2 regions of the Parafrankia discariae genome follow, and region 1 is predicted to be linked to the other one. Evidence: predicted binding sites of a transcription regulator. Region 1 holds the regulator's gene; the other holds the start of a gene.
The links. Region 1 encodes LexA, which represses DNA repair genes until DNA is damaged. Its sites were predicted from a motif close to CGAACNNNNGTTCG; they were not measured.
Positions count from the first base shown of each region.

Region 2: a site for LexA is predicted at 8,127-8,140, ahead of B056_RS0101180 (SAV_6107 family HEPN domain-containing protein). Genes of this name have one in related genera too.

Region 1 is NZ_KB891241.1:187,872-198,881, reverse strand. It holds gene B056_RS0125270 (amylo-alpha-1,6-glucosidase) at 1-162, shown strand, start outside; gene B056_RS0125265 (GNAT family N-acetyltransferase) at 330-812, opposite strand; partial or broken gene B056_RS46185 (HipA N-terminal domain-containing protein) at 999-1,109, shown strand; gene B056_RS40055 (HipA domain-containing protein) at 1,194-1,562, shown strand; gene B056_RS0125250 (vitamin B12-dependent ribonucleotide reductase) at 1,861-4,848, opposite strand; gene nrdR (transcriptional regulator NrdR) at 5,562-6,122, opposite strand; gene B056_RS44745 (LysM peptidoglycan-binding domain-containing protein) at 6,548-6,793, opposite strand; gene lexA (transcriptional repressor LexA) at 7,715-8,458, shown strand; gene hflX (GTPase HflX) at 8,624-10,135, opposite strand; gene dapF (diaminopimelate epimerase) at 10,381-11,010, opposite strand, start outside.
Region 2 is NZ_KB891102.1:283,379-294,388, reverse strand. It holds gene B056_RS0101200 (FAD-binding oxidoreductase) at 1-1,948, opposite strand, end outside; gene B056_RS0101195 (spheroidene monooxygenase) at 2,271-3,074, opposite strand; gene B056_RS0101190 (BTAD domain-containing putative transcriptional regulator) at 3,076-7,035, opposite strand; gene B056_RS0101185 (hypothetical protein) at 7,355-8,101, shown strand; gene B056_RS0101180 (SAV_6107 family HEPN domain-containing protein) at 8,318-8,758, shown strand; partial or broken gene B056_RS0101175 (hypothetical protein) at 8,876-10,054, shown strand; gene B056_RS42290 (hypothetical protein) at 10,161-10,316, shown strand; gene dinB (DNA polymerase IV) at 10,338-11,010, shown strand, end outside.

The DNA.
Region 1 (11,010 bases):
TCGGGATCGATGTTCGAGTACTACTCACCACTCGACGGTTCCGGCGCCGGCAGCAACCGCTTCTCCTGGACGGCCGCCCTGCTGGTGGACATGCTCGACAACGGCGCCCGCCCGACCCCCCGCGCCCAGGCGACCATCCCCACCACCCGCACCCCCGCCTGACGGCCGCTCCCCGGGTCCCGGGCCCCGGGTGGGCTCGCCTCCGGGCCGGACGGAGGCCCCGAAGCGAAAGCGAGTTGCGTCAGCCCCTCTATTCGCCGGTCAGGCAACTCGCATCGCGCTCCCACCCCGCCGGACCGCCCAAAGCGGGCACCACACACCGTGGTCGATCAATCCTTGGGGAACGGGCTGTACGAGTCGTCGGCCAGCAACCGCCGGAAGATCGCCATGGGTCGCCCTGGGCCGTTGTAGTCCGGGAGGGGACCGTCAACGGCGAACCCAAGGCGGCGGTGGAACGCGATGGAGTCGATGTTACCCGGCCCGGTGATCGCGTGGACCTCTCGGCAGCCCACCGCCCGCGCGCGGTGAAAGAAGTCCTCGTAGAGGTGGCGGGCCAGACCGAAACCGCGCTGGTCGGGCCGCACGCCGACGAAGTGGATGTAGGCGACGTGAGGCCGGGACGGCGAGGGGAAGGCAACGAGGAAGGCCGCCAGGCCGTGATCATCCTCGATGACCCGACTTGAAGCACAGAAGTGATCAAGGAAAAGTCGTGGGAGCGCGGCGCCGATGGACCGGCCCCACCAGTCGTCCGCGACCGCCGCGATGGCGTCGTAGTCGTCCGGCCGAGCGACCCGCACCGCAAAGGCGTTCACCCGCCCAGGATCCCCGATGTGGCCGGTCTGGCGGAGGAACGTGACGGGACAACACACCGTCGATTGGTCATCTGTACCCGGCGCCTGCCAATGCCGGCGACGCCTCAACCAAACTGCCGGGTCACGACTTCGATGTCGACGTCACGAGGACCGACTTCGACATAGTAGTGCCGACAGAACTTCTTCCGCGAACTGCTGCCCGAGGCCCGGACGCTCTCCCGTCTCGCGCAGCAGGCCAACGTCTCCGAACCGGACGTCATCGGCCTGCTTCGCCGGTACGGCCGTCACGTCGCCGGAGCCCTACGGATCTGGGACCCGGACGTCCCTGGCGAGCCCAGGCAGCCTGCGCTCGAGCCGATTTCCGCCTCCGGGGTGGCGGACATGCTCACCCATGTCCAGCGCGACCCGCTCGGAAACAGGCCTGCCACGGGCAAGACCTCCCTGGCCGGCGTCCAGGGCAAGATCGTGCTGGCGCAGACCGGCGAGGGCTGGAACAGGGTCGTCGACGGCTGGCCGTCGACCCACATCCTCAAACCACGGTCGCGGGACTACCCGACAACGATCTACGACGAGGAGTTCGGGGCACGCGTCGCGCGGGCCACCGGGCTCACCTCCCACTCCACGTGGGTCGAGGAGTTCGAGGGCGCGCCAGCCGTGACGATCGAACGCTACGACCGATCGCCCGACGCCCCGCAGGGCCGCATCCACCAGGGGGTTGGACGGGTCGATGACGCTCGGCCCCGCCTGTGACCTCGTGCCCAGTCACACCTGCCCGTCGACGGCGAGGTCGCCCTCGTCGGGGCGGCAGAGCTCGCTGAGGAAACCCTGACCACAGTGCTCAGTCTGGTGAGAACCCAGGCTCCCCGTCCGCAGGCTCACCCCGGGCTCGCCCAGGACATCGCCCGGCTCACTGCCAACCTGCTCGCGGGGCGCGCGATCGGCGACGAGTGACCGCGCGGACCGCCGGGCGGCCGGCGGGTGAAGCCGTGGGGCCGGTGGGTGACCACCGGCCCCACGGCAGGCGCACCTGACGCGGTACCGCTCGTTGTCAGCTGCAGCCGCTGGTGGAGCCGCACTGCTCGCAGACGTAGCAGCTCCCGGCCGGGCGCATGTTCACGCCGCAGGTGAAGCACAGCGGCGCGTCGACCACCGTCTGCGCGGTCAGCGAACCGCCCGGCATGGCCAGCCGTAGCTCCTGCGCGACCAGCTCCGGCCCGCCGCCCACACCCGGCCCGGCTCCCGCCGACCCGGCCGACCCGGCCGACCCCGCACCGGCGCTGGCCGCCGGGACCGAGGCGCCCTCGACCGGGGCGGACGCCCGCAGCGACTCGATGTCGATCTCCGGCTCGGCCGCCGCGACCGGGCCGCCGCCGGTCTGCTCGGACAGCCGCCGTGTCCGCTCCGAGGCGGACAGGATGCCCAGCTCGGCGCGCTGCTCCTCGGTCAGGTAGTCCAGCGCCAGCCGACGGAACAGATAGTCCATGATCGACTGGGCGATCCGTACGTCCGGGTCGTCGGTCATGCCGGCCGGTTCGAACCGCATGTTGATGAACTTGCTGGTGTAGGCCTCCAGCGGCACGCCGTACTGCAACGCGATGGAGATCGCGATCGAGAACGCGTCCATCACGCCGGCGAGCGTGGAGCCCTGCTTGGACATCTTGATGAAGACCTCGCCGAGGCCGTCGTCCGGGTAGGAGCCGGCGGTCATGTACCCCTCGGCGCCACCGACGCTGAACGAGACGGTCTGCGACGGGCGCGTCTTCGGCAGCCGGCGGCGTACGGGCCGGTGCTCACCGGGGTCGGCCGCGGGCTGCACCACGGGCTGCGTCGCCACGGCGGACTGCGCCGCGACCGCGGCCGCCCCGGCGGCGGCCCGGGCGGCCACGTCGGAGGCCACCTCGGCCGCCGCGTCGGCGTCCCGCTTCGCGCCCTTCACGTCCGTCAACGGCTGACCGACCTTGCAGTTGTCCCGGTAGATCGCGAGGGCCTTGAGGCCGAGCCGCCAGCCCTCGAGGTAGATCTCCTCGACTTCGGCGACGGTGGCCGTCGCCGGCATGTTCACCGTCTTGGAGATGGCACCGGAGAGGAACGGCTGGACGGCGGCCATCATCCGGACGTGGCCCATCGGGCTGATCGCGCGGTCCCCGATGGCGCAGTCGAAGACCTCGTAGTGCTCGGTGCGCAGGCCGGGGGCGTCGACCACGTGGCCGTGCTCGGCGATGTACTCGACGATCGCCTCGATCGTCTCCTCTGCGTAGCCCAGCGCGCGCAGCGCCGCCGGCACCGTCTGGTTCACGATCTTCATACTGGCCCCGCCGACCAGCTTCTTCATCTTCACCAGGGCCAGGTCCGGCTCGATCCCGGTGGTGTCACAGTCCATCGCCAGGCCGATCGTGCCGGTCGGGGCCAGCAGGCTGACCTGCGCGTTGCGCCAGCCGTGCTTCTCCCCCACCGACAGCGCCCGCTCCCACTCCTTGGAAGCCGCGGTGATCAGGCGTGCCTCCTCGGCGTGCACGGTGCGGACGGCGTCGTTCGCCGCCGAGTGCTTGCGCACGACCCGCCGGTGGGCGTCGGCGTTGCGGGCGAAGCCGTCGTAGGCGCCGACGGTGCCGGCGAGCTCCGCCGAGCGGCGGTAGGCGGTGGCGGTCATCAGCGAGGTGATCGCGGCGGCGAGCGCCCGGCCCCCGTCCGAGTCGTACGCGCGGGCGCTGGCCATGAGCAGCGCGCCCAGGTTCGCGTACCCGATGCCGAGCTGTCGGTACGCCCGGGTCACCTTGGTGATCTCCGGGGTCGGGAAGTCCGCGAAGCAGATCGAGATGTCCATCGCCGTGATGATCAGCTCGACGGACGCGACGAACGTCTCGGTGTCGAAGGTGCGGTCCGGCCGCAGGAACTTCATCAGGTTCAGCGAGGCCAGGTTGCAGCTCGAGTTGTCCAGGTGGACGTACTCCGAGCACGGGTTCGACGCGGAGATCCGGCCGGACTCCGGGCAGGTGTGCCAGTCGTTGATCGTGCCGTCGTACTGGATGCCCGGGTCGGCGCACGCCCAGGCGGCCTGGGAGATCGTGCGGAACAGCCCGCGGGCGTCCACCGACTCGATCACCCGGTTGTCGAGACGGGCCCGCAGGTCGAAGGACGTCCCGTCGACCACGGCGCGCATGAACTCGTCGTTGACCCGCACGGAGTTGTTGGCGTTCTGGTACTGCACCGAGGCGATGTCCCGCCCGCCGAGGTCCATGTCGAACCCGGCGTCGCGCAGCGCGCGGATCTTGTCCTCCTCGCGCGCCTTCGTCTCGACGAACTCGACGACGTCGGGGTGGTCGACGTCGAGGACGACCATCTTCGCCGCCCGTCGGGTCGCCCCGCCCGACTTGATGGTGCCCGCCGAGGCGTCCGCGCCGCGCATGAAGCTGACCGGGCCGGAGGCGGTGCCGCCGGAGGAGAGGAGCTCCTTCGAGGACCGGATCCGGGAGAGGTTGAGGCCGGCGCCGGAGCCGCCCTTGAAGATCAGGCCCTCCTCCCGGTACCAGTTGAGGATCGACTCCATGGTGTCGTCCACCGCGAGGATGAAGCACGCCGACACCTGCTGCGGCGCGGCCGTCCCGACGTTGAACCAGACCGGGGAGTTGAAGCTGAAGACCTGGTGCAGCAGCATCCAGGTCAGCTCGTGCTCGAAGGCCTCGGCGTCGGCCTCCGACGCGAAGTAGCCGTGCTCACGGCCGGCCGCGCCGTAGCGGTGCACCACCCGGTCGATGAGCTGGCGCAGTGACGACTCCCGCTCGGGCGAGCCGAGCGCGCCGCGGAAGTACTTGCTGGCGACGATGTTGGAGGCGTTGACCGACCAGGCGGTCGGGAACTCCACCCCACGCTGCTCGAAGTTGATCGATCCGTCCCGCCAGTTCGTCATGACGACGTCCCGGGACTCCCACTCCACCTCGTCGTAGGGGTGGACTCCGGGCGTGGTGCGAACCCGCCGGATCTTCAGCCCGGCCACCTTCGCGGCCGATCTGTTCCCCTTGCCGCGGGTCTCGGTCATAGCGCTCCTCGTGTTCGCGTTCGACGGGTTCAAACAGCGGCCACCGGGCTTACGTGCCCGGAGCAGGCCTGGTCAGGCATGGTCCGGGCCAGATCCGGCCCGGCGCCGGCAGTGCAGGGTGGGATGGCCGGACCAGCTGTTCCGCTGATCGGCCGGGTGCGTGTGGTCTGAGACGGTGTGTATGGCTTGAGGCCGTGCCGGACCTGGCCGGGCCCTGACAGGCACAGCGGGCACCGCGGCGTACCCGGGGGCCGGTCCGGCTGGTGGCGCTCGATGCCCGTGGCCGCGCCGGACGGGATCGGGTCGGGGGCGGGCGGGGGCACTGGTGGTCGGGTCCGAACATCAGGTGCGAAGGTGCTGGCCGCGGCGCGTGCGCCGATGCCTGTAATACGTGCGCCGTGGGCGGCTCCCGTGACCTCAGGCAGTACACGGACCACCGCCGCCCGAAACCGTCACGACTCCGGGACCGGTGGGGCTCCGAGGCGGGTGGGGCTCCGGTTCCGCACCGACACGGCTCCAGGCCGGTTCCGTTCCAGGCCGGTACACGGGCCTGGAGGCTCACCGGAGCGCGCCGCGGGCCTTTCTCGCGACCGGCCCCCGTGATGCCGGAGTCGGCAGGCGGCCCACCGGCCCGGGTTCGTGGGGCCGGCGCGAATCGGGCTGGATGACTGGTGGGACGCCCGGATCCCGGTTCCGGGACCTCGGGCCGGCCGTCAGGGGCCGGCCGCCGCCCGTGGGCCCGTGGTCACCGGAACGACGACGGCTGAGGCCCGGGTGGCCGCCGACACCGCGGTCGGCTTCCCGGCGGCGGGCGGCTCGCCGCTGCCAGCCGACTCGGCGCGCAGGGCCGCGATCGCCGCCTCGAAGTCGCCGAGCGACTCGAACGCCAGATAGACGGAGGCGAAGCGGAGATAGGCCACCTCGTCCAGCTCCCGGAGGGGGCCGAGGATCGCTCGGCCGACATCCTCGGCGGCCACCTCCGCGGAACCCGAGGAGCGCACCGTCTCCTCGACCCGCTCCGCCAGCAGCGCCAGATCGTCCGACCGGACGGGGCGGCCCTGGCACGCCTTGCGCACTCCCACGATCACCTTCGCGCGGCTGAAGGGCTCGGTGGCCCCGCTGCGCTTACGGACCCGCAAGGAGGCCTCCTCCATGGTCGTGAACCGACGGCCACAGGCCGGACACGACCGCCGGCGCCGGATCGCGGCGCCTTCCTCGGCCTCCCTGCTGTCGACGACACGGCTGTCGGGATGCCGGCAGAAAGGGCACCGCATGGTCCGCTCCCCTCAACCCCGGGCAGGCTGGCCCTGCCGCCCGCGGGGTGCGTCCGACTGGGTTCCGTCACTTCGACCGACGGCCCTGTGGACAGACGGTCAAGGCTCTGTGGATTACCTGTGCAACAACCTGTGGATGACTTGCGGTGCTGCAACTACAAGATGTTGTGTCCACCGTAGCGCACACCACCGACAGATCCGACACCGGCCCCTCCGGCGCGTGTGGTCCTCGGGTGTGTTTTCGCCAGCCCGCGCCGACGCCACGACAGGCCGTGACACCGGCCCGACACACCCTCGGCGGCGACAGCCGGACGTGCCCCCGGCAGGGGCCATCCGCGACATCTGGCACGCCGAGCGCACCGGGCACGCCGAACCGCCGCGCTGTCGAGCCCTCGGGGCCCAGGGGCCGCGGCAGGGGAGCCGGGTCAGGGCAGCCGGAGCTCCTGACCGGGCATGAGCGTCACCGTGTCGAGGCCGTTCAGGGTCATGAGCCCGCGGACGGTGTCGCGGGCGTCCGCCTCGGGGGCGACGTCGTGGGCGATCTCCCAGAGCGTCTCCCCGGACCGGACGACGTGCGTCCGGTAGCTCACCGGGACGCCGGTGAACGCCTGTGACGTGGTCACCAGCGCCAGAGAGAAGACCAGGCCGAGCAGGGTGCTCGCCAGCGCCACCACGACGATCCGGCCGCGCCTGGTCAGCCGCAGCGGCGGCCGGGCGCCCGGCCTCCCCCGCCGGCCGGCCCGCGACCCGGGTCGCGGACGGGGCCGCGGACGAGGCGGACGAGGTTGTGGGCGAGGTCGCGGGCCGGGGGCCGGCTCGGCCGGGGCCAACCCGACGGCGGCCACACGCCACCACATCCCGGGCATCTCTATGACGCTGGCCCCGCGTCCTCCGGCCCCCTCGGACCTCGACTCACCGCGCCGCCCGGACTCGCCAGGCGGGGCCGTGGCGACGGGAGCCGCCACCGGCAGACCACACCGGGCGCCACGAGAGCGGACCGGGTGCCCTACCGGCACGCGACCCACACCGCGCACCGCCACCCCCCGCACCCCGCGACCACGAACGGCGACTCCGCCCACCGCGGCCCCGCGCACACCGCGCGCTCCGCGCACGCCCCGCGCACCCGTCGCCACCCGCGGACCCTGCCGCGCCGCGCAGCCGCGGGACACCGGGTGACCCCGTCGAACCGACGCATTCCCACCGGCCGCACCGCCACCGTCGGTCATGCCAACCTCCCAGGCACGAACACTTGTTCGATCGAACGCCTGAGCGATTCTTGCACGGCCGCCACGCACACTTCCCCCGACACGCTCGAACAGACGTTTGAGATTCGGCGATCGGCCGACTACCGTCAAGGACGATCAGTTGTGGACGATCGTGCGAGATCGACCGCGAGATGGACCGCGAGATGGACCGAGCACGAAGGACCCCACCAAACCGATCAGCCGAACCGATAAAAAGTTACTAATCGGACAAAGCATTGGAACGACCGGGTGGGTGTTGGCGGAGCCGGGCCGTCGACCACCCGGTCCGCGGCAGCCGCCGGTGGCATCATCCACCAGGCGGAAGCATCGACAGGAGAGCGGTAGGCGATGACCAGCCAGGAACGGGGTACCCGCCGAGGTGACACCCGTGGCAACGTGCGGGACTTCCCCGACAGCCCCGCGGACGCCTCGGGCCTGACGCAACGGCAGAAGAAGGTACTCGAGGTCATCCGGTCCGCGGTGGAGCGGCGCGGATACCCGCCGAGCGTCCGGGAGATCGGCGAGGCCGTCGGCCTGACCAGCACCAGCAGCGTGGCGCACCAGCTCAAGGTGCTGCAGGAGAAGGGGTTCCTCCGGCGCGACCCGAACCGGCCGCGGGCGATGGAGGTGCTTCCGATCGGCGGGGCGAAGACCGGCGGGCGCTCCCGCGCGGGTGCCGCGGCGGCACCCGCCGGGGCCACGGCGCTGGAGGCCGGCACGCCGACCTACGTCCCGCTGGTGGGGCGGATCGCGGCCGGCGGGCCGATCCTCGCCGAGCAGGCGATCGAGGACATCTACCCGCTGCCGAAGGAGATCGTCGGCGAGGGCACCCTGTTCCTGCTCAGGGTGGTCGGCCAGTCGATGATCAACGCCGCCATCTGTGACGGTGACTTCGTCGTCGTCCGGCAGCAGCCGGTGGCCGACAACGGCGAGATCGTCGCGGCGATGATCGACGGAGAGGCCACGGTCAAGCGGTTCCGGCAGCGGGACGGCCGGGTGTGGCTGGCGCCGGAGAACCCCACCTTCTCGGACATCCCGGCCGAGGACGCGACCATCCTCGGCCGGATCGTGGCGGTGATGCGCCGGGTCTGATCCCGGCGCGCGGCCGGCCGGGCAGGGCGTGACAGGCACCGGTCAGACGTCGGACGTCTGACCGGTGCGGTGTTCAGGCCGGGCGGCGGTGTTCAGCCGGCTGGTCCAGCCACCAGCCGCCCAGCGAGGCTGGCTGGCAGGGCCGGGCGGCTGTCAGGGCCGGTGTCAGGCGCGGAACGGCTCCAGCTCGGCCGCCAGGCCCACCGGCACACGTGCGGCGACCTCGGTGCCCCTGCCGGTGTGCTCGACCCGGAGCACCTCGCCGATCTGGTGGATGCGGGAGACGAGATCGCCCCTGGTGTAGGGGACCAGCAGCGACATCTCGACCTCCGGGTGCGGTATCCGCGCCGAGAGCGCGTCCACCAGCTCCTGCAGCCCCGCCCCGGACCGGGCCGAGACGAAGACGGCGTCCGGCACCGCCTGGCGCAGGACGGCGAGCGTGGTCGGGTCGACCGCGTCCGTCTTGTTGACCACGATGAGCTCGGGGACCCCGGCCGCGTCGATCTCGGCGAGCACCTCGCGCACGGCCGAGATCTGCCCCATCGGGTCCGGGGCCGAGCCGTCGACGACGTGCAGGACGAGGTCGGCGTCCACCACCTCCTCGAGCGTCGAGCGGAACGCCTCGACGATCTGGTGCGGCAGGTGGCGCACGAAGCCGACCGTGTCGGCCAGGGTGAACACCCGGCCGTCGGGCAGCGTGGCCCGGCGCACCGTCGGGTCGAGGGTCGCGAACAGCGCGTCCTCGACCAGGACACCCGCCCCGGTCAGCCGGTTGAGCAGCGACGACTTCCCGGCGTTGGTGTAGCCGGCGATCGCGACGGCGGGAACGGCGCCGCGGCGGCGCGACGACCGCTTCGTCGCCCGGACGGTGGCCATCCCGGTGAGCTCACGGCGCAGCCTGGTGATGCGCGCGCGCAGCCGCCGACGGTCGGTCTCGATCTTCGTCTCACCGGGGCCGCGGGTACCGATCGGTGCCCGGCCGCCGCTGGCGGCCTGCCGGGACATCGACTCACCCCAGCCACGCAGCCGCGGCAGCATGTACTGCAGCTGGGCGAGCTCGACCTGCGCCTTGCCCTCGCGCGAGGTCGCGTGCTGGGCGAAGATGTCGAGGATCAGCGCCGTCCGGTCGATCACCTTGACCTTGACGACCTCCTCGAGCTGGCGCAGCTGGCCGGGGGTCAGCTCGCCGTCGCAGATCACCGTGTCCGCGCCGGTCGCCAGCACGATCTCGGCCAGCTCCTTGGCCTTGCCGGAGCCGACGAAGGTCGCCGCGTCGGGCCGGTCCCGGCGCTGCACGAGCGCGTCGAGCACCACCGACCCGGCGGTGGTCGCGAGCGCGGCCAGCTCCGCCATGGACGCCTCGGCCTCGACCTGCGAGCCCGACGTCCACACCCCGATCAGAACGACCTGTTCCAGGCGGAGCTGGCGGTACTCGACCTCGGTGACGTCCTCGAGCTCGGTGGTGAGGCCCGGGACGCGGCGCAGCGCGCCACGGTCCGCCAGGTCGAGCCCGTCGCCCTCCTCGTCGAAGAACGAGAACCCGTCGGTCTCGGCCAGGGCGAGCGCGGTGACGTCACGACCCTCGTGACCCTCGTGGTCGTCGTGACCGTCGCTTCCGTCGGAACGCAGTTTCAGATGCCGGGTGGACGCCACAGCGGCGTCAGCGCGAAGACTCATACCATCCGTTCTCAACGCGGCACGGTGACCGCGTCATTCCAGTCCGCCCCGGCCGGGACGGCACTGCCTCGCCCCGCCGGCCGGGCGAACCCGGCCGACGGAACACCGTCGCCCTCAGCGTGACACGGCGTACCCACGATCGCGAGCCCTTTACCAGGCGGCGCCCGCCACGGGCGACATCGGCGGATCCGCACCGGACACCCGGCGGTCCACACCCGACCCCGCCCGGCCGCTCCCGGCCCCGCTCAGCCGGCGCCGACAGCGCTCGGACGCCGCTCGCCGCCGGGAGCCACCGGGACGGGACCACCCGCCGCGCGCAGCCAGTCGGGACGAAGGACACCGTCCGACACCAGCACGGCCGGGCCACTGAGCAGGACGGTCGACTCCCGCCAGCCGACGGTCAACCGCCCGCCGGGCAGATCGACCGCGACCCGCGCGGGCGGCCCGACGTCGTTGCGGGTCGCCCAGGCCACGGCGACGGCACAGGCGCCGGTGCCGCAGGACGCGGTCTCACCGACGCCCCGCTCGAAGACCCGCATGGCGACCCCGTCCGGGGCCGGTACGACCACCTCGACGTTCACGCCCTCGGGGAAGGCGGCGGCCGGGTAGGCCGGGGCGCGCAGGTCGAGACGCGCCAGGCCGGCCGGGTCGAGGTCGTCGGCGAAGCAGACCGCGTGCGGATTCCCCATCGAAACCGGTACGGCGGCGAACTCCCGCCCGGCGACCGTGACCGGCACCGGGCCGGCGGCGAGCTCGGGCGGCCCCATCTCGACGGTGACGTCGCCGTCCGCCGGCACCTCGACCGCCCGCAGGCCGGCCCGGGTGGCGATGACGAGACGGCCGGGCGCGGCGTAGCCGGCGTCGACGAGATAACG
Region 2 (11,010 bases), on a different contig from region 1:
TCAGGTTGATCACCCCGAGCGGGTCGCCCGCGTGGATCTTCAACGGACGGGTCACCCCCGGGTTCGGCAGGGTCAGCGACACCCCGAGCACGTTGGCGACGCAGCCGGCGTCGGGCCAGCGCGCCCCGAGCAGCCGGTACAGGTCACGGCCGCCGACGGTGAGGACGACCCGGCCGGCCGGCATGACCGTGCCGTCGGCGAGCTCCACCTCGACCGCCGCGCGGGTGGGCCGCAACGCGCGGACCGCGGCCGAGGGGACCACCGGCACCCCCCGGCGGCGCAGCAGGTCGGCCAGCGCACCGGCCAGGTCGTGGATGGCCACGGCGCACCCGTCGACCTCGACGACCCCGCCGCCGCCGCCGGAGCCGGAGCCGGCGGTGGCGAGCGCGGGCCAGTGCCGGCGGGTCGCCGCGACGTCCAGGTCGGTGATCTCGTCGTTCGCCCGGGCCTGCAGCGCGCGGCCGGCGGCGAGCCCGGTGTCGTCGAGGTACAACCGGGCCGGGCGGTTCCCCCGCAGGCACGCGCCGAGGTCGTCGGGCCGGTCCCGGAAGATCTCCTCCCAGCGCCGCAGCCCCAGCCGGTTGAGCGAGATCACCGCCTCGGTGGCGAGGGCGCGCAGCCCGGGCCGGTCGGTGAACCGCTCGAACGCCTCGGCCCAGGCGGCCTCGGGCGCCGAGAGCGACTCCGGCGGGCGCAGCCGCCAGCCACCGTCGGCCGGGGTCCGGGCGAGGACGCCGGCGCGGGTGGCATCGGCGTGCGGCAGGGTCTCGGTCGTGGACAGGTGACGTCCGTTGGTGCCGGCGAAGGTGGTGCCCTGCTCGTCGACCCGGCGGCGGTCGGCCGGCGCCGCGTCGAGCACCACCACCCGCCGCCCGGCCTCGTGCAGCCGCAGCGCGACGGTCAGGCCCACGATTCCGCCGCCCACCACCACGACGGCCTCGGCGGCGTCCCCGCCCGGCCGGGCGGGTGGGCGCGGACGCTCCCGCCGGTCGTCGAGATCGAGGCGGGCGAGGGCGGTCAGGACGGCCTGGTCGAGATCGGCCGCGCACTCCGGGGCGCGCATCGCGGCCGACACGAGGGTGAAGCCGGGCCGGGCCCGCCGCGGGTCGTCCGGGTCGTACCGGCCGGCCAGCAGCGCCCGCACCGGGTCGAGCAGCCGTGGGGCGTTGTCCAGGACGATCTCGAGATCGAGCTGGTCGAAGGCCGCTGTCAGCGCCGGCCCGGTGAACACGTCGGGCTCGCACACCGAGACGATCCGGTGGCCGCCGAACCGCTTGAGCCGCTCGGCCCCGATGAGGCCGGCGGTGGGGTGCTCCCCGTCCGTGGTCAGCGGGACGGCGAGCCCGAGCAGGTCGGCCGCGTCGAGCACGGACTCGACGTCCCGGGCCGCGCGGATGCGTCCCGCGGGCAGCCGCCTGGCCGCCAGCCAGCGGTCGAGGGCGCCGGCGCCGGTCTCGGTCGCGACGCCGGCCTCGGCGGCCAGCGACGGGCTGTACACGATCACGTCGTGGCCGCGGGCGACCGCCTCGCGCGTGACACGGCTGTTGATGTCACCGCTGCCGATCAACCCGACGGTCCCCGGCCGGGCCGGGTCGGCGGCGGTGCGGCGGGGCGCGAGGAGTTCGTCCGCCATGAACCGGGCGACGTGCCGGGCGTTGACCTCCGGGGTGTTGCGCACGGTCACGCCCAGTTCCGCGGCCGTGCCGGTGTCGATCTCGGCCAGTGACGTCCCGCGGCGGAGCACCGCCAGTGCGCGCCGGTCCGGTGCGCGCCGCATGGCCCGCGCCCACCGGCGCAGCGCGTCGCCCGGAACGTGGTTGGCCCCGACGACGAGCGTGTGCGGCCGGTGTTCGACCAGCGCGGCGGCCAGGTCCGCGGGCCGTCCGGCGAGCTCCGGGAGCAGCACCGCGCCGGCCCGGGTGGCCAGCCCGGCGACCCGGTCGGTCACCGGCGTCGCGATAAGGGTCCGCCGCCCGGCCGGGGCGGCGTCGGCGGTGCTCCCGGCCGGTCTCCCGCGTACGGCGGACGGGGCGGAGGGGTCGAGGGACCTTGGCATGCGAGTTACGCCACCCGGGTTGGATCGAACGCGGCCGGCCGCGACCGTCGTGGTCGGAGACGGCGCGTGGTCGGCGGGAACGGAGCGGGAAACGGACAGTGCGGGCCCGGAGCGGGAGCAGAGCGGGGAACGTCGGGGCACGGGGTGGTGGCCGGCGTCCGCGAGCGGAGGAGTCGGCCCGGGGCCCGGCGGGACCCACCTTCGCGCACGATCTTCAACGGGTTGTCAAAGGATGATCGGCCTTCCCGACGGACGGCGGGATGTCGAGCGGGTTCACACCACCGATCGTCCCGCGTGAGCCCAGAACGACAAAACGGGCGAACAGCTCCTCGGTGTACCATCCGGCCGCGGGGGTGCGCCGCACCGCCGCGGCGTGCGCCGGCCCCCGGTAGGCGAACGCGCGCAGCGCCGTGACGTCCCGCCACAGGCTGAAGGTGCCCTGCAGGCCGATCGGGGCCTCGCCGACGCCGGCGGCGAACAGCAGCCCGCCGGCGCCGCGCAGCTCCGTCGCGACCGGCGGGACGGCCCGCCAGAAGGCCGCGGCGTGCCGCGGCGCGAGCCGGGCCCGGGTGACAACCGCCACGGGCTCCCCGTCGTGTTCTCCGCTGTGTCCCTCGGGACTGTGGCTCCTGGGACTGTGGCTCTCACGACTGTGTCTCTCCCGACGCTCCCCGTCGGGACCGCCCCCGAACGGCGCCCGGCCCGACCACCGCCCCCGGGAGGCCACCGGACGCAGCTCCACCCGCCAGCGCTCGTCCGCGATGCCAGCCCATGACCGGATTGTCGTGGAACGCTCGAAGTCCCGGGCGGCCGAGGGCGTGTCCCAGACCGCCAGCAGCGCCCAGCGCAGCGGGTCGGCGTCGAGCGGGGTGAACCGGTGGCCCGAGCCGGTGCCCAGCAGCTTGCCGAACGTCAGCCCGGACGTCCGCCGCAGCGCGGGGCGGTCGAGGGCCATGCGCGCGGCGGCGTGCCCCACCCGCCGCCGCGGGACGTGCCAGAAGTCGACGGTGACGAGCACGTCACAGGACCGGTCGGGATGGCGGCTGGCCGGCCGGCGGCGGGCGCATCGGCGCGAGCCGCAGCGGCGGGCCGTCCGGCGTCGGGGCCGTGGCCTGCGGGCCGTACTTCTGCGCGAAGGCGTCCGCGGCGCCGGCCCGCCCCTCCCAGGCCGGCACGACCCGGCATCGGTGCAGCTCGGCGAGCGGATGGCGGCCGGTGCCGCCGATCTCGGTGACGAGACCGTCGGCGCCGCCGTCGTGGACGAGCCGGGTCAGCTCCTCGTCGGCCAGGTAGACCGTGGCGCCCAGCCGCGCGTACCGCGCCTGGATCGTGCGGGCGTCCCGGTCGGGGCCGTCGGCGCGCAGGATGCGCAGCGGCACCCGGAGGTAGTCGTCGAGGCTGACGCTGCGGTCGGGGTGCCAGATCTTCTCGAAGTGCTGCTCGACGAACTGGACCAGGGTCGAGGAGATCGTCGCCTCGTGCTGGGTGGTGGCGGCCGACGAGTGCCCGAACGGGAAGGTCGAGATCAGCGCCCCGCTGTCCCACCGGTGGTAGGTGGTCAGCGGCTGGTCACCGTAGATCCGCACGGAGAGCCGGGGGCGCAGCGCGGGGACCAGCCGCGCCCGCACGGTGTCGAGCACCCGCAGGTTCGCCCTGATCACGTTCGGGACGTCGATGCTGTGCAGCAGGTCCTCGGCCCGGCCGGCCGCGGGCGGGGAGTCGGGGTCCAGCAGCAGGATCTGCACCATCGCCCCCGCGTCGACCGCGGTGAGCAGCGCCGCGGCGAAGGCCTCGACGTGCGCCGGGGCCAGCAGGTCCGTCCACGTGTTGAGCAGGCGGACGCTGCGCCGGCTGGTGGTGACCCGTCCGATGAAGTAGGCCGGGTCGAAGTCGCCGAGCAGCCGGCCGCTGGCGAACTGGGTCGGCGCGGTGCTCGCCGGGCGGGCCAGCCGCGCCTCGGCCGCGGCCAGCTCGGTGGAACCGTGCTGGCGCAGCAGGGTGACCGCCTGCTGCCAGGACCGGCGCGCGGCGAGATGGTCGTCGAGACGGGCGAGGATGTCGCCGCGGCGGACCAGGATCCGCGGCTCCCACAGGATGTCGGGCAGCGCGCTCAGCAGCGGCAGGCTCTCGTTGTAGTGGGCCAGGGCCCGCTCCGGCCGGTGCCGGTGCAGGTCACCGAGCCGGCGCAGCGCGAGCGCCTCCAGCGACCGGCTGGTCAGCTCTCGCGCGATCGACAGGCTGATCGACAGGCAGGTGATGCCCTCGCTCAGCTCGTCGCGGTCGCCGTGCGCCATCGCCAGGCAGATCAGCGCCTCGGCCTCCGCCCGCCGCGCGCCACCGCGGCGGGTCAGCGCCAGGCACTGCTCGAAGTGCTCCACCGCGCCCTCGGCGTCGCCGCGCCCGCGCGCGGCGTCGGCCAGCCCGTGCAGGGTGCGGGCCTCGCCGAGCGTGTCGCCGTACTCGACGAAGATCGACCGGGCGCGTTCCAGCCGCTCGGTCGCGAGGTCGAGGTGGTCGGCGGCGCGGGCACCGAGGACGACCGCCGGTTCCCCGTCGTTGTCGGCGCCGGGCGCGTCCAGTCGCCAGAAGGCGTGCTCGAAGGCGAGGGTGATGTCGCGTTCGCCCAGGCCGCAGAGCAGAACCGCCTCGGCCAGCCGGTTGCCGCGCCGCCGCGCCGCCGCGAGCGCGAGGGAGTGGATCCGCTCCCAGTCCGACCAGTGCGCGCCGAAGGCGCAGAACTCGGCGGCCTCGATCGCGAGCAGCCAGGTCGGCTCGTCGAGGCCGTGCCGGTGCGCCTGGTCGACGAGGGCCAGCAGGTTGACCCGCTCGCCGCCGAACCACAGCAGGGGCTGGGCGGTGAGCGCCGCGACCACCTCCGGGTCGACGGCGTGGGCCCGGTCGCCGGAGCCGCCCGCGGCGGAGGTCTGCGCGGTGGGGGTGTGCACGGTGGAGGTCTGCGCGGCGGGGGTGCGCGCGGTGGGCTCGACGGTGCGCGCGGTGCCCGGCGCGAACTCGTCGACCGCGCCGCGCAGCACGGCCAGATAGGCGTACAACAGCCGGCCGAGGGCCTGCGCGTGCTCGGGAGCCAGCCGCGGTACCGGTGCCGCTCCGGTCCCGGCCGTGGGGCCGGTCTCGGGGCCGGCCGGGGTTCCGGGCGTGGCGCCGGCGGACGCCTCGTTCTTCTCCCGGGCGAAGACCCGGAGCAGGTCGTGGAACCGGTACCGCTCGGTGCCGGCCCGGTCGACCCCGCGGCGTTCGAGCAGCTGGGCGTCGACGAGGCGGTCCACGACATCCTCGGCCTCGTCAAGCCCGACGTCGAGGACGGCGGCGGCGGCCCACGGGGCGAAGTCGGCCAGCTCGGGCAGCGCCAGCAGCCGGAACGCGCGCTGCTCGTCGGCGGGGCGGCCCTCGTAGCTGAGCCCGAAGCTGGCGCGGACCTCCAGGTCGCCCGCCTCCAGCCAGGACAGCCGGTCCCGCTCGTTGGCCAGCCGGGAGGCCAGCCGGGTGAGCCGCCAGTGCGGGTGGGCGGCCAGCTTGCGTCCCGCGATCTGGATGGCGAGCGGCAGGTACCCGCACAGCCCCACGATGTCGCGGGCCGCCTCCGGCTCCGCGCTCACCCGCCGCTCGTCGACCACCTTGGCGAGCAGCTCCACGGCGTCGCCGGGGTGCAGGACGTCGACCATCCAGTAGGCGGGGGTCAGCCCGTGCATCCGCGAGCGGCTGGTGACGATCACCACGCTGCCGGGGCTGGTCGGGAGCAGCGGGCGGATCTGGGCCTCGTTCGCCGCGTTGTCCAGCAGGATCAGCACCCGGCGGTTGACCAGCAGCGACCGGTACACCTCGACCAGATGGTCGGGGTCGGCGGGGACCGCGGCCCGGCTGACCCCCATCGCCTGGACGAACCGGCCCAGGACGCGGTGCGGGTCGAGCGGTTCGCTGGTGCCGCGCAGATCCACGTACAGAGCGTCGGCGAACCGGTCGCGGACCCGGTGGGCCACGTAGACCGCGAGCGCGGTCTTCCCCGCCCCGGCCTTGCCGGCGATCGCGGCGACGACCGTCCCCTTCGCGCCCGCCACCGGATCGGCGAGGGTGGCCAGGATCTGGCCGCGGATCGTGTCGCGGCCGGTGAACTCCTCGATGTCGGGCGGGAGCTGGTAGACGCCCTGCCCGGTGGGCGGGGCCGACACCGGCCGGCCCAGCGCACGCGGTGGCGTCCAGGCCAGTCCCGGATCGGCGCGCAGGACGTCCTCCTGCAGCCGTTGCAGCAGCGGGGATTCCAGACCGAGATCGTGGAGCGCCTCGAGGCCTTCCCGGCAGGCCCGGGCGGCGTCCTCGGTGCGGCCGTCGCGGTAGAAGGCGAGAACGAGCTCCCGGCGCAGCCCGTCGTCGTGCGGATGTCTCGTGACGAGCATCCGCAGATCACCGATGACCTCGCGGTGTCGGCCCAGCGACAGATCAGCTGAGATTCGCGTCTTCTGGATGTCAAGGTGAAGCTCTGTCAGTTTTTCGACGTACCCCGTTGTGAAGGGATAGTCGGCGAGATCGACCAAAGGCTGGCCGCGCCAGAGCGCCTGCGCCTCCTGCAACGGCGCGATGGCGCTGACCGGGTCGCCGTCCTCAATGGCACGCCGGCCCTGCTCCAACAGCCGCCGGGCGCGTTCGGCGTCGATCTGCGCCGGTCCCACGTCGAGCAGATAACCGGCTCCCCGACGGATGAGCACCTGGGCCGCGCTGGGGCTCTCCAGCCGGCGGCGCAGCTCGCTGACGTGCGTCCGCAACGTGGCGAGCGCCCGTTCCGGGGCCGGATCGCTCCAGATCACCTCGATCAGGCGCTGGGTGGACAGCACCTGCCCGGCCTCGAGCAGCAGCGCCGCGAGCAGCACCTTTCGCTGGGTGCCGCCGAGTACGACGGGAACACCGCCAGCGGTGACCTCCAACGGGCCCAGGACGGCGAACTGGAGCCGGTCCGGATCGGGCATCTGGTCCTCTCGGGCGAATGTGGCCGCCGCCGCCGCCGCCGGTGTGGTGTGGCGCGGTGCGTCGGCGGTGCTCGTCCTTCTGATTCTGCCTTTTCCGCGGCCGGCCGTGGCGGACACCGGGACAACCCTGGAATCGCCGCGCGAGCGTCGTCCGTGCGATTCGGCGCTTTCAACTCCGGGTCAACGGCGGCCGTGATCCGGTGTGTACCGGTTGTTGATCGGTCCGGGGTGCACTCGTTGTGGAGAGCCATACCGGGCCGCCGCGCATTTCGACGGGGGGTGTTCGGGGTCCCGCGATGGCGGAGGGAGGGTGTCGATCATGTCGATCTTCGAGTTCTCGGGCCTCGCGGCGGTGCCGGGCGCGTCCCGCGGTGGAACGGACGAGACGCCGGGTCACCGCCGCCGCGGGGTGGTCCTCGGTCGTGGCGCGGCCGGGGCGACCGGGGGCCGCCCCGCGCGGTTCGACGGTCTGCTGCCGCTGGAGATCGGCTACGCCTTCGTGCCGGGCTCCCGCAACCAGGTGCGGGTGCGCGGTGACCGGGCGGCCGTCCTCGAACGGTGGCACCGGGACGGCGGGGTGGAGCTCATGGCCGCCGGCCGCCCGCTCCGGCTGGAGCCGGACCTCGACGGTGCGGGGGTGCGGGTGGTCGACCCGGTGACGCGGCTGCCGCTCGCCGTGTTCCGGCCCCGCTCGCGGGGCGGCCTGGTCGACCTCGCGGACGGCTCCACGCTGCGCTGGCTGCGCCCGCGCCGCCGGGCCGCCGGATACGTCTTCGAGCGGGGATTCGTCGGCTGGCGGAACGCCAACGTCGTCCGGTTCGCGCACGACGGGGTCGCGATCGTGCTGGTGGACCCGTCCGACCTGACGCGCCACCGCCCGCCCGTGGCCCGCCCGGACTTCGGCGCCGCGACGGTGGCCGACCCGCGTCGGGGCTGGGTGCCCGAGGTCGCGGTGCTCGTGCCGCTCGGCTGGTTCCTCCTGCTGCTGGAGGACGAGTCGGTGCCGCCGGCGCCCGCCTACCCCGATCTCGACCCGTCCGGGTGGCGCGCCGCGCCGGCGGGTTGACGGCCGGCCGGCCCGGTATTATCTTCGAACATGCGTTCGATATCGGGCTGGCTCGGCATCGGAGAGGTGATCCCAGTGGGTGCGGTTCGGCGAAGCACTGCCAGTGGGTTCGGAGCGGCCGGCGACCAGGGCGCGGCGGGCCGTCGGGGCGGGGCGAGCCGTCACGACGGTCCCGGCCCCCCCAGGCCGGTCCCCGGGCAGGCCCCGGGCCGGACGATGCTCCCCGCCTCGGGGCTCCCGCGGCGCTCCCGGGACGAGCTCCTCACCTCGGCCCGGCGCGGGCTGGCCGAGGCGGCCTTCACCCGCCCGGCGGGTGAGCGTTACGCGCTGGCGCATCTCGCCGCGCTGCGGGCCGCGGCCGCCGTTCTCGCCGCCCGCGCGCAGCCCCGCCCGGGTCATCGGGGCCGCCCGGCGAGCGCGTGGCGGCTGCTCGCGCTGGTGGCCCCCGAGCTCGAGGAGTGGTCGGCGTTCTTCGCCGCGGGTGCCGGGCGGCGGGCCGCGGCCGAGGCCGGGCTCGCCGTCGTGACGACCAGGGACGCCGACGACCTCGTCCGCCAGGTGGAGATCTTCCTCGGGCTCGTCGAGGCGGCGCTCGGCGTCCCCTCCCAGCCCCCGTTGGCGCAGGCCGCGTCCCCCGAGGGGTGGACGTGGCGCTGACCACGCCGCACCTGACTGAGGCCACCCGTGGCTGAGGGGCCGGTGGTCCCCTACGCGGAGCTGCACTGCCATTCGGCCTTCAGTTTCCTCGACGGCGCCAGCCAGCCCGAGGACCTGGTCGCGGCCGCCGCCGGCGGCCACTGGCAGGTGCTCACCGGGTGCCGCGAGGGCGCGGTTCCCCGGGCGCTGGTCGCCGGCGGCACCAGCCCCTCAGGGCCGGCGCCGGCTCCCGAGGGCTTCCCGGGCGCGGCCGCCGGCCGCGCCGCCCTGGACGAGCTGGTCGCCCTGTTCGGCCGGGAGAACGTCGCGGTCGAGCTGTGGGATCACGCCGCCCCGCTGGACTCGGCCCGCAACGACGTCCTCACCGGGCTCGCGCGGGACGCCGGGCTGCCGGTCGTCGCCTCCGGCGACGTCCGCTACGCCACCCCGGCGTCGGCGCGGCTGGCGGCGACGATGGCCGCCGCGCGGGCGCGCCGCTCCCTCGACGAGAGGGACGGCTGGCTGCCCCCCGCCGGCACGGCCCACCTGCGTTCCGGCGCGGAGATGGCGGCCCGGTTCGCCCGCTTTCCGGAGGCCGTCCGGGCCGCGGCCCGCATCGGCGCGGAGTGCGCGTTCGGGCTCGACCTGGTCGCGCCGAGCCTGCCGGACTTCCCCGTACCGGCCGGGCACGACGAGGCGAGCTGGCTGCGGCTGCTCACCACGCAGGGCGCGGCCCGCCGGTACGGCCCGGCCCGGGCCGAACGGGTGGCGGGTGCCTACGACCAGCTCGTCCACGAGCTGAAGCTGATTGAGAGCCTGGGGTTCTCCGGCTACTTCCTGATCGTTCACGACATCGTCGAGTTCTGCCGGCGCGGCGACATCCTCTGCCAGGGGCGGGGATCGGCGGCGAACTCGGCGGTCTGCTACGCGCTGGGCATCACCAATGCCGACGCGGTGTCCTTCGGGCCGCTGTTCGAGTGTTTCCTCGCCCCCGGGCGGGATGGGCCACCCGGCATCGACCTGGACATCGAGTCGGGGCGCCGGGAGGAGGTCATCCAGTACGTCCACGGCCGCTACGGCCGGGACAGCGCGGCGCGGGTGGCGGATGTGATCACCTACCGGCCCCGGTCCGTGATGCGGGATGTCGCCCGGGCCGTGGGGTTCTCGCCCGGCCGGCAGGACGCCTGGTCGCGCCGGACCGACCGGTGGTCACCGCCCCCCGGAACGGCCGCCGCACCCCGGGCATGGCCGTCCCCGCCGGGGACGGCCATGCCGGTGCCGAGCCGCCCGCGCCCGTTGCCGCTGGCGGCGGGTGGGCGCCCCGGGGACTTTTGATGACGGCACAGCCTTGCGTCGAGGCACACGTTCGGTCACCATCGGTTACATCTTGGGGTTCGATGATTACCGAGGGTGGTGGTTTCCGGTGGTGGTCGCTGGTGTGGACGAGCGGCACGGCAGCCGGGCGGTGCCGAGGCGGCCCTTGGCGCGGCGGCGGAACACCTGGCTGGTGCGGGTCGCCGGGCTCTCGGCGGGCAGCCTCGCCGTCGGCCTGGTCATCGGTCTCCTGCTGCCACGCTGACGGCACCATGGGAGGGCCGCGGTGAAGCCCCCGCCGGAGCCCGCGCCGGAGTCGGCGGGCAGCCGGATCCTGCACGTCGACATGGACGCCTTCTACGCCTCCGTCGCGGTGCGGGACGCACCCGAGCTACGTGGCCGACCGGTGATTGTCGGCGGGGGAAGTCGTGGGGTGGTGCTCTCCGCGACCTACGAGGCGCGGGACTTCGGGGTGCGCAGTGCCATGCCGATGGCCCGGGCCCGCGGGCTGTGCCCCACGGCGGTCGTCGTCCCCGCCGATCACGGCCGCTACCGCGAGGCCTCCCGCGCGATCATGGTCGTCTTCCGGGACGTGACGCCGCTGGTCGCGCCGATCTCCCTTGACGAGGCCTTCCTCGACGTGGGCGGCGGGCGGCGGCTGTTCGGTACCCCGGTCGACATCGCGCGGGCCATCCGCGGCCGGATCGCCACCGAGCAGGGCCTGACCTGCTCGGTGGGGGTGGCGCCGTCGATGTTCGTCGCGAAGATCGCGTCCGCCCGGTGCAAGCCGGACGGCCTGCTGGTGGTTCCCCCCGGTGAGGTCATCGCCTTTCTGCACCCGCTGCCGACCGCGGCGTTGTGGGGGGTCGGGCCGCGCACGGAGCAGGCGCTGACCCGGCTCGGGATACGCACGGTCGGCGACCTCGCCCGTACGCCCGCCGACACACTGCGGCGCGCCC